Regions from separate parts of the Streptomyces sp. B15 genome, predicted to be linked through region 3. Evidence: riboswitches for the same ligand, from Rfam matches in the RefSeq annotation. Region 3 holds a riboswitch; each other region holds the start of a gene.
What was found. A riboswitch is a leader RNA that binds a small molecule or an ion and turns the genes downstream of it on or off. The one in region 3 is predicted to bind cobalamin.

Region 1 (4,328 bases), on a different contig from region 3:
CGTACCGCGCGCTTCGGCCGCGGCGAGCACCCCTTGGACGCCGAGCACCCCGCAGACCAGCAGGCCCCCGGTGATCAGCACCGCCCACAGCGGCGCGCCGGGCTGTCCCGCACCGGCCCCGCCCCGCAGCACGCAGCCGACCACGACGGCGCCGATGACCGCGACCAGCCCCGAGGGGAGCACGGCGAGCCGTACCAGGCGACGGCGTACTGCGGCGTCGCCCACGCCGCCCACGCCCTCGCGTGGCCGGGCCTGCGTCCGGGGCCTGCCGTGCCGCCGCCGTGCGGGGACGTTTCTCCCGGTGGTTCCGGTCGGTGGAGCGGCCGGGGCGGCGCGGGAGACGGTGCGTGGCTCCCCGTTTCCGTTCTGCGCCGGGTGGCTCGGAGATTCGGGCATGGGTTCCTCGGAAGAGTTGAGGCAGGTGAGAGGCCGACGAGCCGCGAAGGGGCCGGCCGGGCCGGCAGGCCGCTACCGCAGAGGTGGGAGGGAGGCGTCGACCGCTGGTCACGCTAGCCCGCGGCCGCGCCCCGCCCTGGCCCTTACACCGGATTCGCCAGGGTTCGCCAGCTCCCAACGAGTGAAAGCCGACGGATTCCGCTTGACAGCCGGCGCCCGCGCAACTCGGCGCACCCCGCGCACCCTTCGCGCGCGGGTCAGTACGCCCGGACGGTGACGTTGACTCGTCCCCGCAGCCCCAGCGCGGGCGGCGCGGAGCCGGGCTCGGTACGGGGCACGCCGTGATACGCCAGCCGCGCGGGCCCGCCGAAGACGAAGGCGTCCCCGCTGCGCAGCTCCACGTCCCTCCCCCAGACTCCGTCCGGGGGGACCCCCAAGGGCCGCCCCCGCCCCTCGGTGTTCCCGAACCGGAAGACGCAGGCGTCCCCGAGGCTGAAGGAGACGACGGGCGCGGCGGAGCGCTCGTCGCTGTCCCGGTGCATGCCCATGCGCGCGCCGTCACCGTAGAAGTTCACCAGCGCGATGTCGTACGGGACGGCACACGGCACGGCGCCGAACACCGGCTCCTCGGCCACCTCGGCGGCGGCGTCCACGGCGGCCCGCGCCCACCGGCCCAACCAGTCGGGGAAGGGCTTCACCGGCTCTCCGCCACCGTCCACGACAGTGGCGGCGTAACCGTACGGATACCAGTGCCGTCCCAGGCTGACCTGCCGCACCGACATCTGCGAACCGTTGGGCATCCGTACCGTCCGCAGCCCCGCGGGCGGCACCGCCCACCGCCGGCACGCCGCGAGCAGCTCGCGCTGCGCGCCGGGCGCCAGCCGGCGGGGCAGATGCACGGCTCCCGCGGTGACCTGCACCGCAGGCGGAGGGAACAGCTCCTCGCTCACACGGCCAGCGTACGGCCTCCCACCACAGGCGGGACCGGGCGCCGGGCGGCGGAGCGCCGTCGTACAAGTCACCACGCAAGGACTGATCGCCTCAGGCATCCATGCCTTATGGTCGAACGGACGGTCGTCGCAGATGCTGGGAGCGCGCGTGAGTGTGGAGTCCGCCGATACGGTGCTGACGGGGGTACGCAACTTCCGGGACGTCGGGGGCCTGCCGACGGTGGACGGGTGCCGGGTCCGGCGCGGGGTGCTCTTCCGCAGCGGGCACCTGGCGCAGGCGACGCCCGAGGACGCCGCCTTCCTCGGCGAGCTCAAGCTGCACACCGTCTTCGACTTCCGCAACTCCGCCGACCAGGCGCTCGACGGCCCCGACATCGAACTGCCCGGCGTCCGCAACGTCAATCTGCCGCTCTCCGACCCGGCCGACGGCGCCGAGTTCTGGAAGATGGTGCGCGACGGCGAGCTGGACCAGCTCCGGGCCATCCTCGGCGACGGGCTCGCCGCCCGGCGGATGACCGACTCCTACCGCACCATGATCCGCGAGCGCACGGCCGAGCACAGCCGCATCCTGCACGCGCTCGCCGAGGACAGTGTGCCCGCGCTGATGCACTGCGCGGCCGGCAAGGACCGGGCGGGCCTGTCGATCGCCATCACGCTGCTGGCGCTCGATGTCGAGCGGGCCGCCATCGAGGAGGATTACCTCCAGTCCAACCAGCCGCACCGGCGCTACAAGGTGTACCGCAGCAGAAAGTCCAAGGCGGGGATGTCGCCGGAGGTCATGGAGCTGCTCGCCCCGCTCTTCGATGCCCGCGCCGCCTATCTGCACGCGGCCTTCGAGACCATCGACGAGACGTGGGGCGACGTGGAGACCTATTTGGCGCAGGGCCTCGGGCTCTCCCCCGCCATCCGCGCCCGGCTGAAATCCCGCCTCCTGGAGACGTAGGGCACCCCCGCCACTGGCCGCACCCGGCGCGCACCCGGCTATGCTGGCCGTGCAGCTGGTTCGCCCCGTCCGCCAGGCGGGAGGCGTCGTAAGAGGGAACCCGGTGTGAGTCCGGGACTGCCCCGCAGCGGTGAGCGGGAACGACCGCCGTCACACGCACTGGACCGAGGACCGGTCCGGGAAGCGACGGCCAGTAGATGCCCGCCGGGAGACCGGCAGGCGTGCCCGCGAGTCCGAAGACCTGCCCGCTGTCCGTACGCGTCCACCCGCGTACGGTCCTCCCGGAGACCTCGAGGGCGGGTCGGAGAGCACGCGCACCAGGCGACGGACACCAGCCACGCGTCCGTCCGCACCGTGTCGCCGCCATCCCTTCGCGTCCTCGTCCCGTTCCGGGAGCGCTGAGACACTCGCGAAGGAGAGTTGCGTGACAGCGACAGCAGCGAACCCGGGCGCCACCGCCCCGACCGCGCCGGTGCGCGCTACCGTGCACGGCTACCCCCGGCAGGGGCCGAACCGTGAACTGAAGAAGGCCGTCGAGGGATACTGGGAGGGCCGCGTCACCGCCGAGGCCCTGCACTCCACGGCCGCCGAACTGCGCCGCGCCAACTGGCGGCAGCTGGCCGACGCGGGCATCGACGAGGTGCCCACCGGGGACTTCTCGTACTACGACCACATGCTGGACACCACCGTCATGGTCGGTGCCCTCCCCGAGCGGCACCGCGCAGCGGTGGCGGCCGATCCGCTGGCCGGCTACTTCGCGATGGCCCGCGGTACCCAGGAGGCGGCGCCGCTGGAGATGACCAAGTGGTTCGACACCAACTACCACTACCTGGTGCCCGAACTGGCCCCGGACACCGTCTTCCGGGCGGACGCCGGCAAGCAGACGGCCGAGCTGGGGGAAGCCCTGGCGCTGGGCGCGGCGGCGGCCCGGCCGGTGCTCGTCGGCCCCGTCACCTATCTGCTGCTGGCCAAGCCGGCGCCCGGGGTCGCCCCCGACTTCGAACCGCTGACACTGCTGGAGCGGCTGCTGCCGGTCTACGCCGAGGTGCTCGCGGATCTGCGTGCCGCCGGTGCCCGATGGGTGCAGCTGGACGAGCCCGCGCTGGTGCAGGACCGCACCCCCGGCGAGCTGGCGGCGGCCGCGGAAGCGTACCGGGCCCTCGGCGAGCTGGCCGACCGTCCGCGGCTGCTGGTGGCCTCCTACTTCGACCGGCTCGGTGAGGCACTGCCCGTACTGGCGAAGGCGCCCGTGGACGGGCTGGCCCTCGACTTCACCGGTCCGGCCGCCGCCAACCTGGACGCGCTCGCCGCGGTCGGCGGGCTGCCCGGCAAGCGGCTGGTCGCCGGCGTCGTCGACGGCCGCAACGTGTGGATCAACGACCTCGAGCGGTCCATGGCCACCCTCGCCACCCTGCTGGGCCTCGCCGGGCAGGTCGATGTGGCGACCTCCTGCTCGCTGCTCCATGTGCCGCTGGACGCACGGGCCGAGCGCCGAATCGATCCGCAGGTCGCCCGCTGGCTGGCGTTCGCGCGCCAGAAGGCGGCCGAGGCCGCCACCCTGGCGCGCGGCCTGTCGGAGGGGACCGGCGCGATCAGCGCCGAGCTGGCCGCCAACCGGGCCGACCTGGCCTCCCGTACGGCCTCGCCGCTCACCCACGACAAGTCCGTACGGGCCCGCAGCGCCGCCGTCACCGAGGCGGACACCCGCCGCGCGCTCCCGTACCACCGGCGCACGGCGGCGCAGCGCACCCGGCTCGGTCTGCCGCCGCTGCCGACCACCACCATCGGCTCGTTCCCGCAGACGGCCGAGCTGCGCAGGGCCCGCGCCGACCTGCGGGCCGGCCGGATCGACGAGACCGCCTACGAGCAGCGGATCGCGGCGCAGATCCGGGAGGTGGTCGCCTTCCAGGAGCGTGCCGGACTCGATGTGCTGGTGCACGGCGAGGGCGAACGCAACGACATGGTGCAGTTCTTCGCCGAACAGCTCACCGGGTACCTCGCCACCCGGCACGGCTGGGTGCAGTCGTACGGCACCCGCT
Region 2 (4,328 bases), on a different contig from region 3:
ACCGATCCGGCCAGGCCGAAGCCGAGCAGCCCGACGCGGAGCGGCGTGACGGTGGTGTCCATGCGGTTCATGCCCCCACCCTTGCAAAGCCTTCCGGCGGGAGCACGCACCGCACCCGCCTCCGTACCCCGGCCCCGGGTACTCGACGGCGTACGCCCCGGGTACTCGACGGCGTACGCCTCGGCTGACCGGCACCGGTCGCTGCCGTTACGCTGAGCGCGGCGGCCGGTTCGTGCTCGGCTCACGCGCGCACGTCCCCGCCGGCCGGACCACCACGACCTGGCAGGAGTCCATCCGTGGCAGAGCGCAAGCCCATCGAGTCCTGGCTCACCGACATGGACGGTGTGCTGATGCACGAGGGGATCCCCGTCCCCGGCGCCGACTCGTTCATCAAGCGGCTCAAGGAGTCGGGGCGGCCGTTCCTGGTGCTCACCAACAACTCGATGTACACCCCCCGGGACCTGCACGCCCGGCTGTCCCGTATCGGACTGAGCGTGCCGACGGAGAACATCTGGACCTCCGCGCTGGCCACCGCGCAGTTCCTGGACGACCAGCGCCCCGGCGGCACCGCCTACGTCATCGGGGAGGCCGGGCTGACGACGGCCCTGCACGACATCGGGTACGTCCTGTCCGACGCCGACCCCGACTACGTGGTCCTCGGTGAGACCCGCACCTACAGCTTCGAGGCGCTGACCCGGGCCATCCGGCTGATCAACGACGGTGCCCGCTTCATCGCCACCAACCCCGACGAGACCGGACCCTCGGCCGAGGGCGCGCTGCCCGCCACCGGCTCGGTCGCCGCCCTCATCACCAAGGCCACGGGCCAGCACCCCTACTTCGTCGGCAAGCCCAACCCGCTGATGATGCGCGCCGGGCTGAACGCGATCGGCGCGCACTCCGAGACCAGCGCGATGATCGGTGACCGGATGGACACCGATGTGCGCGCGGGTATGGAAGCCGGACTGGAGACCTTCCTGGTGCTGACGGGTCTGACCCGGCCCGACGAGGTCGAGCGGTACCCCTACCGCCCCTCCAGCGTCGTCGATTCGATCGCGGACCTCGTCGACCGGGTCTGAGGACGACTTCCTTGCCCTGCAGGGGCCGCCGTGCGGAGTAGAGGGCCGTGCTCTGCGGATGCGGAGCGGCACCCCCGGGCGGAGCGTCTATGGCATCGGACCGATGCCCCGGAGGTCTCCGCCATGCCGCACGTCCCCGCACCCGCGACGCCGGTCCGCAGCGGGGCGGGCCGTTGGCGGCCGGCCGTCGGGGCGGGGTGGGTCCTGCTGATGGTGGTGGTGTGGCTGTGCGCTCCGGACTCCGGCGCGTCCGGTGCGGCCGGGGGCGGCCCGCTGCTGGGGGACGTCTCCCGGGCCGGCGGCCTCGCCGCGGAGGGCTCCGCCACGAAGCGTCCCGCTGCGGGGGCCGCCGCCCCCGCAGCGGCAGCCGGCCGGGGTCAGGCAGTGGGAGCGGCGGACTGCTCGCGGGGGGCGGACCGCTGCCGGCGCAGGGACGGGGCCGCGAAGACGGCACCCAGTACGCCCCACAGGACCACCTGTCCGCCCAGCGAGAGCATCCGGAAGTCCCACAGCAAGGTGGCGGGCACCGGGACCGTGTCCGGGTTGTCCGGCAGCAGGAAGAGCGCGGCCAAGGTGGCGACAACGGCTGCCGCGGCGCCCGACTGACGCACGGGCAGCCCGTGCCCGGCCTGCCCGAGCCGCTGGTGGACCTGGTGTGCCAGCACCGTTCCGAGTACGCCGATGACCAGCGCGGCCAGCCACAGGCCCTGCCGCTCGGTGACGGTGCCACCGTCGCCGACCCCCGGCGGGTTGGCGGGGTAGCGCAGCGCCGGAAGCAGGGACAGCGCGAGGAACCCGGCGCCGGCCAGGCCCATGGAGCGCTGCCAGCCGCGGCCGTCGTCCCGGGGCGCCGAGCGGTTGGGGGCACCTCCCGGCCGAAGGCTGGGGGACGACACGTGGGCGAGCGTGAAGAACACGCCGATCGCCAGACCGGCCACCACGGCGGTGACCACCAGTCCGAGGTGCTGGGTGCCCCGGCTGAAGAGCTCCTCGGCCTCGGCGGCATGGCTGTGCCCCGAGTGGGAGGCGCCCGCGTGCGCGGTGGCGGCTTCGGCTGCCGAGCGTTTCTCCTCCAGCCGGATGGCCCGGTCCATCAAGGGCTCGGCCAGCAGCAGTGAGAACAGCCCGGACGCCAGCCCCGCGATCCCGCCGGCCGCGAGGCCGCGGCCGAGCAGGGGCAGCAGGGGATAGGGAGTTGGTTGTGCGGAGACGGACATGACGAGCGACCCCCGATCGGTCAGTGGCAGGGGGCGCCGAACAGATGACGGCCGTCGTGCGAGAACTCGTGCAGATAGGAGCCGGTTGCCGAGACGAGGTTGCCGTTGTCGACGAAGACGGCGTACAGGGCGATCAGCGCGACGATCGCGGCGGCGGCGACGATGAGCCAGTCGCGGGCCCTGACGGTCGCCGGGTGTGCGGCGGCGCTCTCGGGTGCGACGGTCGTGCCGAGGGTGTGCTGGGACATCCGCGTGCCTCCTCCTGGGGTTTCCACGCCCCATCGGTGGAGAAGCGACAGATCAGTTCCTGACTTCCGCGGCCGCCGGGGCGGTTGCGGACACAGTGGCGGGACCGTCCCGGAGTCGCACCGGGTTCCTGAGCACTGTCGCCTCGATATGAAAGTGTGCCGTTCCGGAGGCTCCCAGCCTGTCATGACCACTGTCAACAAGGTCCCCGTCACACTCCCCGTCGCACCGGGTGCGGAACTCGGCCGTGCGAACCGGGCGTTGTGACACGATGGGGCGACGTTGTGGCCCGTCAGCGGTCCGGTCGGCGGCCGGCCGACGGTTCGGTCGATGGCCGGAGTACAGCCGAGGGGGAGTGGATGTACGGCAGCGCCAGTAGCGGCGCCCGGCGCCCGCGTACCGCGCGCGCGATATGCGCCCGCGCCCGGGGCGTCGCCGGGAGCGCGGTGGCGGGAGCCCTGTTGCTGGCCGGCTGCTCGTCGGGTGGCGGCGCGGACGACGGTGACCCGCAGGCGGGTCCCACCGTGCGGCAGCGCCCCGAGTCCGTGGCCCCGTACTGGGTCGACCCCGCGGGGAACGCCGCACGGCAGGCGCGTGCCTACGCCGAGGACGGCAAGTCGGCGCGGGCCGCACAGCTGAAGAAGATCGCCGAGCAGCCGGTGGCCGAGTGGATCGACTCGGCCGACCCCCGCGGCCACACCGCCCGCGTCACCAAGGCCGCGGCCGCCGCGGACCGGGGCGCGCTGCTCGTCCTCTACAACGTGCCGCAGCGGGACTGCGGGCAGTACAGCAAGGGCGGCGCGAAGGACGCGGCGGCCTACCGCGCTTGGCTGGACGGCGTCGTGGCAGGCATCGGGAAGCGCACCGCCACGGTGATCGTGGAGCCGGACGCACTGGCCCACACCGTCTCCGGCGCGTGCGCCGCGCCCCAGCTGCGCGAGGAGCGCTACCGGCTGCTGCACGACGCCGTCACCCGGCTCAAGGGGCTCCCCGGCACGACGGTCTACCTGGACGCCGGAAACCCGGACTGGGTCCGCGACCCGGGCGCGCTGGTCGAGCCCCTCCGCCGGGCGGGGATCGGCAAGGCCGACGGGTTCGCGCTGAACGTCTCCAACTTCCAGACCACCGCCTCGAACGTCGCCTACGGCAAGCGGCTGTCCTCGATGGTCGACGGCAAGCACTTCGTCGTCGACACCAGCCGGAACGGCAACGGGCCGCTGCGCGGCAGCGGGGACGAGCGCTGGTGCAACCCGCCCGGCCGGGCGCTGGGCGAGGCGCCCACCACCCGGACAGGACACGACAAGGTGGACGCCTATCTGTGGATCAAACGGCCGGGCGAGTCGGACGGCCAGTGCCGCGGCGGCCCCGCGCCGGGCACGTGGTGGCCGTCCTACGCCCTGGAACTGGCCCGCAACACGAAGGGGTGAGCCGTGACAGGCGGCTGACCAGGGGGTGCCCCTGGCTGTCCGTTGCAGGCCAGGGGTGCGTTGTGGCTGTGGGGGCATCTCCCGGCCGAAGGCTGGGGGAGCAGTTCCCCGCGCGCCTGACGGGGCGGGACCCCTACTTCGGGTCGCCCGTGGTGATGGGGGCGTGCGCCGCGTCGGGGTCGATGCCCACATGGACCCACTGGGCCTTCGAGGGTACGCCGTCCCCGTCCACGCCGAAGACCATCCACCAGCCGGGCGTGACCAGGGACGGATCGTCCGGAATGGTGGTGGTCACCGTTCCATCGGCGGACCGCTTCATCTTCAGCGCGACGGACGACTGCTCCACGTTCGTCACGTGTGTG
Region 3 (4,328 bases):
GACCTCGGTGGCGGGATCCAGCGGATCGCCGACCCGCAGTCCGTCGGCGGCGGCCTTGAAGCGCTCGGCGATCTCGTCGTAGCGGCTGCGCGGCGCGAGGATCCGGGTCTGGGCCACACACGCCTGGCCGTTGATCATCCAGGCGAACGGGGTGATGCCCGCGACCGCCGCTTCCAGATCGGCGTCGGGCAGGATGACTGCGGCCGACTTGCCGCCCAACTCCAGGGTGACCCGGGTCAGATTGCGGGAGGCCACCTCCATGACCCGCTTGCCCGCGGCCACGGAGCCGGTGAAGGACACCTTGTCGACGCCGGGGTGCCCCACGAGATACTCGCTCACCTCGCGATCGGCCGGCAGGATCGACAGCACACCCGGGGGCAGCCCGGCCTCGTCGGCGATCTCGGCCAGCAGATAGGCGTCCAGCGGGGTCTCCGGCGAGACCTTCAAAATCGCCGAGCAGCCGGCCAGCAGCGCGGGGGCCAGTTTGGCGGCGGCGGTGAACTGGGGCACGTTCCACGGCACCACGGCCGCCACCACCCCCACCGGCTCCCGGCGCACCAGCAGCGGACCGAGCACCCCGGCCCGGCGCTCCTCGTGGCGGAAGTGGGCGGCGATCTTGACCGCGGTGTCCCAGACCATCATCGCGGCGAGGGACTGGACCATGACGGCCGAGGTGTACGGGGTGCCGTTCTGGGCGCTGATGACCTTGGCGATCTCCTCGCTGCGCACGGCGAAGGCGTCCTTGATGCGGGTGACCGTCTCGATCCGTTCGGCCAGCGGGCGCTGCGCCCACACCCCGGAGTCGAAGGACTCGCGTGCCGCGCGTACGGCGCGGTCGACGTCCTCGCGCGAGGCGTGCGGGACACGCCCGATGGGCTGCTCGGTGTGCGGCGAGACCACCTCGATGGCCTCGCCGCCGGCCGGGTCGGTGAAGGTCCCGCCGATGTAGAGCTGCCGGTGATCGGCGTACGCGATTCCGCCGCCGGTTCCGCTGGGGTTGTCCATCATGCCCGTGCCCTCCCTCTCCGCCCCACCCGTCGGTGTGACACCTGACACTCTCCTGACAGCGCATCAGAACTAGTACCAGTTCTAGTTCTAGGGAACAATGCCTCTGCCGGCCCGCAGGCCGCCACGCCCGCGCACCGAACCGGGGGGAGCCGTCGCCATGACGAACGGACCGCAGGCCGACGACGAGGGGCCGGGGGGCGAGGCCGAGGGACCGCGGGTGCACGCCGAGGGACCGCGGGTCGACGACGGGGGACCGCGGGTGGACGCCGGATCGCGGGCAGCCCCGCGCGGGCCCCGGGTCACCGATCACGGGGGCGGAATCTGGAGCATCCCCGTACCCATCCCGGACAATCCCCTCGGCCACACCCTCGTCCATGTGATCGAGACGGACGCGGGGCCCGTGCTGATCGACACCGGCTGGGACGACCCCACCTCCTGGCAGACCCTCGCCGACGGGCTCACCGCCTGCGGCACCTCCGTCCGAGCGCTGCACGGCGTACTGGTCACCCACCACCATCCGGACCACCACGGACTCTCGGCGCGGGTACGGGAGGAGTCCGGCGCCTGGATCGCCATGCACGCGGCGGACACCGCCGTCGTGCGCCGCACCCGCCGTTCGGACCGTGGCCAGTGGCTCGGCTACCTCGCCGAGAAACTCGCGGCGGCCGGCGCCCCCGAGACCCATACGGCGCCGCTGCGCACGGCCCTCGCGGAGGGCAGGGGTGGAGCACTGCCCGGTGCGCGGGCCGCACTTCCCGACCGCGAGATCGAGCCGAACGAGCTGCTGGCCCTGCCGGGACGGCGGCTGCGCGCCGTCTGGACCCCGGGACACACCCCGGGGCACGTGTGCCTGCACCTGGAGGAGCAGCACCCGGGCAACCCGGCCCGCTCCGGCTCCGGCTCCGGCGACCCTGGCAACTCGGGTGGTCGGGGCCGTCCGGGTGGGCCGGGCCGGGGAGGGCGGCTGTTCTCCGGGGACCATCTGCTGCCCACGATCAGCCCGCACATCGGACTGTACGAGGACCCGGACAGCGACGAGAGCACCGATCCACTCGGCGACTATCTCGACTCCCTCGAACGGATAGCCAGGCTGCGGCCCGCCGAGGTGCTGCCCGCACACCAGTACGCCTTCACGGACGCGCAGGCCCGGGTCGACGAGCTCACCGCTCACCATGCGGAGCGCCTCTCCGGTCTGAGAGCACTGCTCTCGGAGCGCGACCTCACCCCCTGGCAGCTCGCCGAGACGATGCGTTGGAACCGCCCCTGGGGGGAGATCCCGTTCAGCTCCCGCAACATCGCCGTGGCCGAGGCCGAGGCCCATCTGCGCCATCTGGTCAAGCTCGGCCGGGCCGAGGCCGTCCCCGGCAGCACCCCGGTCACCTACCGCGCCACCGGCTGAGACCCCTGCCGCACGGCCACCGCGATCTGGAGTCGGACGAAGCGGGACCGGCCCGACGGAACGACCCGGTGGCCCGTCCGGCTACAGTGGCCGACAGCCAGACAACGCCTCCGACCGGGGGAAGCCGGTGCGAATCCGGCGCTGACCCGCAACCGTGAGCGGTCCGTCACCCCGTCGCCGTACGCCGGCCGCGGGTCGTCCTCCACGACCCGGCGTATGCGCGCAGGTGACCGGCCGCGAGCCGGAGCACCCGGGCGGAGGTGGGCTCCTGTGGCCGAACCAGGCCACCGGCCCGTCGAGGTATACGGAGCCGAGCCCGGTGCGCCGCGGTGCGGGGCCGCGAAGTCGCGAGCCCCCTCGGCGGGGCGGCCGTGCCCGGCTGCGGTCCGCTTCCGTCACCGAAAGGCACTCGCAATGTCACCGCGCCGCCGCCGCGCCACGGTCCTCGCCGCCGCCACCGTGCTGTGCGCGACAGCCGCACCCGTGGCATCCGCCGCCGCAACCGCGCCCCATGCCGCCGAGAAGCCGTCCGAGCTGCCGGACGGGCTCTACGGAACGGCCGACCCGAAGTACGACGGGGTGTGGCGGCAGTCGATGGCGCTGCTGGCGCTGGACGGCGCCGGTGCCGTCCCCGCGAAGAAGGCCGTCGACTGGCTGGCCGGCCAGCAGTGCGCCGACGGCTCGTTCACCGCCTACCGCGCCGACGCCGGCAAGAAATGCGACCCGGACGCCACTCCCTCGGACACCAACGCGACCGCCCTCGCCGTGCAGGCCCTCGCCGCAGTCGGCGGCCGGAGCGACGCGGTGCGGGAGGCCCTGGAGTGGCTGACCTCGGTCCAGAACAAGGACGGCGGCTGGGGCAGCGCCCCGCGCGCCGCCTCGGACGCCAATTCGACCTCGCTGGCCATCGGCGCCCTGCACGCGGCGGGCCGGAACCCGGAGAAGGCCACCGCCCAGGGCGGCAGGTCTCCCTACGACGCGCTGCTGTCCTTCCAGCTCACCTGCGGCGCGAAGGGCATCGAGAACGCCCCCGGCCAGCAGGGCGCCTTCGCCTACCAACCGGACAAGAAGGGCGAGCTCGCCCCGAACGACGACGCCACCGCGGCCGCCTCCCTCGCCGCGCTGGGCGAAGGCGCGCTGCCCGAACCGCTGTCCAAGGACGCCAAGGACAAGCCGGTCACACCACTGAAGTGCGCCTCGGACGCGGGCACCGACGCCGACGCGGACGCCGACGAGGGAGACAAGAAGGGCGTTCCGGGCGGCCGCAAGCAAGCGGCGGGTGCGGGCGCGGCCTATCTGGCCGCGACGCTGAAGAAGAACGGCGGCCACTTCAGCTCCGTGACTCCGGGCGACACGAAGAAGCAGCCCGACTACGCGAACACCGCGGACGCCGTCGTCGCGCTGGCGGCCGGCGGCCACCGGAAGCCGGCCAGGTCCTCCCTGACGTGGCTCGCGGACAACGTGAACAAGTGGGACAAGGCCAAGAACGACCCGGCCGCCATCAGCTCCCTCATGCTCGCCTCCCGCGCCGCCGGCGGCGACCCCACGAAGCTCGGCGGGACCGATCTCCTCTCCCGCCTCGGCGACACCGGCCCGAAGCCCGCAAAGATGCCGTCGGACGACGCGGACTCCTCCTCCGACAAGAAGGACGACGGCACCACCATCCCCGTCTGGGCCTTCATCCTGGTCGGTCTCGCCATCGGCGCCGGCTTCGGCATCCTGCTCAGCGGTCGCCGCAAGAGGCAGCAGCTGTGACGGCCCGGACGGCGCACGGCGCCACCGCGCCGGAGCCGCTCCTGCCCCGGCCCAGGCCCAGGCCCAGGCCCAGGCCCAGGGCAGGGGCGGGGGCGAAGGCAGGGGCAGTCGCGGGGTGGCGGGGCGTGCGCCTGCCGGTCGTCGCCCTCATGGCGGTCACGGCGCT

Region 1: it holds a riboswitch for cobalamin, as region 3 does, so the genes downstream of both, metE (5-methyltetrahydropteroyltriglutamate--homocysteine S-methyltransferase) here and KBY19_RS21505 (prenyltransferase/squalene oxidase repeat-containing protein) in region 3, are expected to answer to the same signal.
Region 2: it holds a riboswitch for cobalamin, as region 3 does, so the genes downstream of both, KBY19_RS20885 (CbtB-domain containing protein) here and KBY19_RS21505 (prenyltransferase/squalene oxidase repeat-containing protein) in region 3, are expected to answer to the same signal.

Annotation. Positions count from the first base shown of each region.
Region 1 covers NZ_JAGPXJ010000105.1:3,615-7,942, forward strand. Annotated here, with positions in the region: gene KBY19_RS31320 (ATP-binding protein) at 1-396, opposite strand, end outside; gene KBY19_RS31325 (alpha-ketoglutarate-dependent dioxygenase AlkB) at 654-1,346, opposite strand; gene KBY19_RS31330 (tyrosine-protein phosphatase) at 1,480-2,289, shown strand; cobalamin riboswitch at 2,329-2,553, shown strand; gene metE (5-methyltetrahydropteroyltriglutamate--homocysteine S-methyltransferase) at 2,714-4,328, shown strand, end outside.
Region 2 covers NZ_JAGPXJ010000047.1:15,653-19,980, reverse strand. Annotated here, with positions in the region: gene KBY19_RS20900 (Gfo/Idh/MocA family oxidoreductase) at 1-71, opposite strand, end outside; gene KBY19_RS20895 (HAD-IIA family hydrolase) at 297-1,076, shown strand; gene KBY19_RS20890 (CbtA family protein) at 1,454-2,293, opposite strand; gene KBY19_RS20885 (CbtB-domain containing protein) at 2,314-2,541, opposite strand; cobalamin riboswitch at 2,574-2,714, opposite strand; gene KBY19_RS20880 (glycoside hydrolase family 6 protein) at 2,899-3,966, shown strand; gene KBY19_RS20875 (kelch motif-containing protein) at 4,100-4,328, opposite strand, start outside.
Region 3 covers NZ_JAGPXJ010000049.1:187-4,514, reverse strand. Annotated here, with positions in the region: gene KBY19_RS21515 (aldehyde dehydrogenase) at 1-1,005, opposite strand, end outside; gene KBY19_RS21510 (MBL fold metallo-hydrolase) at 1,166-2,407, shown strand; cobalamin riboswitch at 2,525-2,659, shown strand; gene KBY19_RS21505 (prenyltransferase/squalene oxidase repeat-containing protein) at 2,822-4,162, shown strand; partial or broken gene KBY19_RS21500 (hypothetical protein) at 4,288-4,328, shown strand, end outside.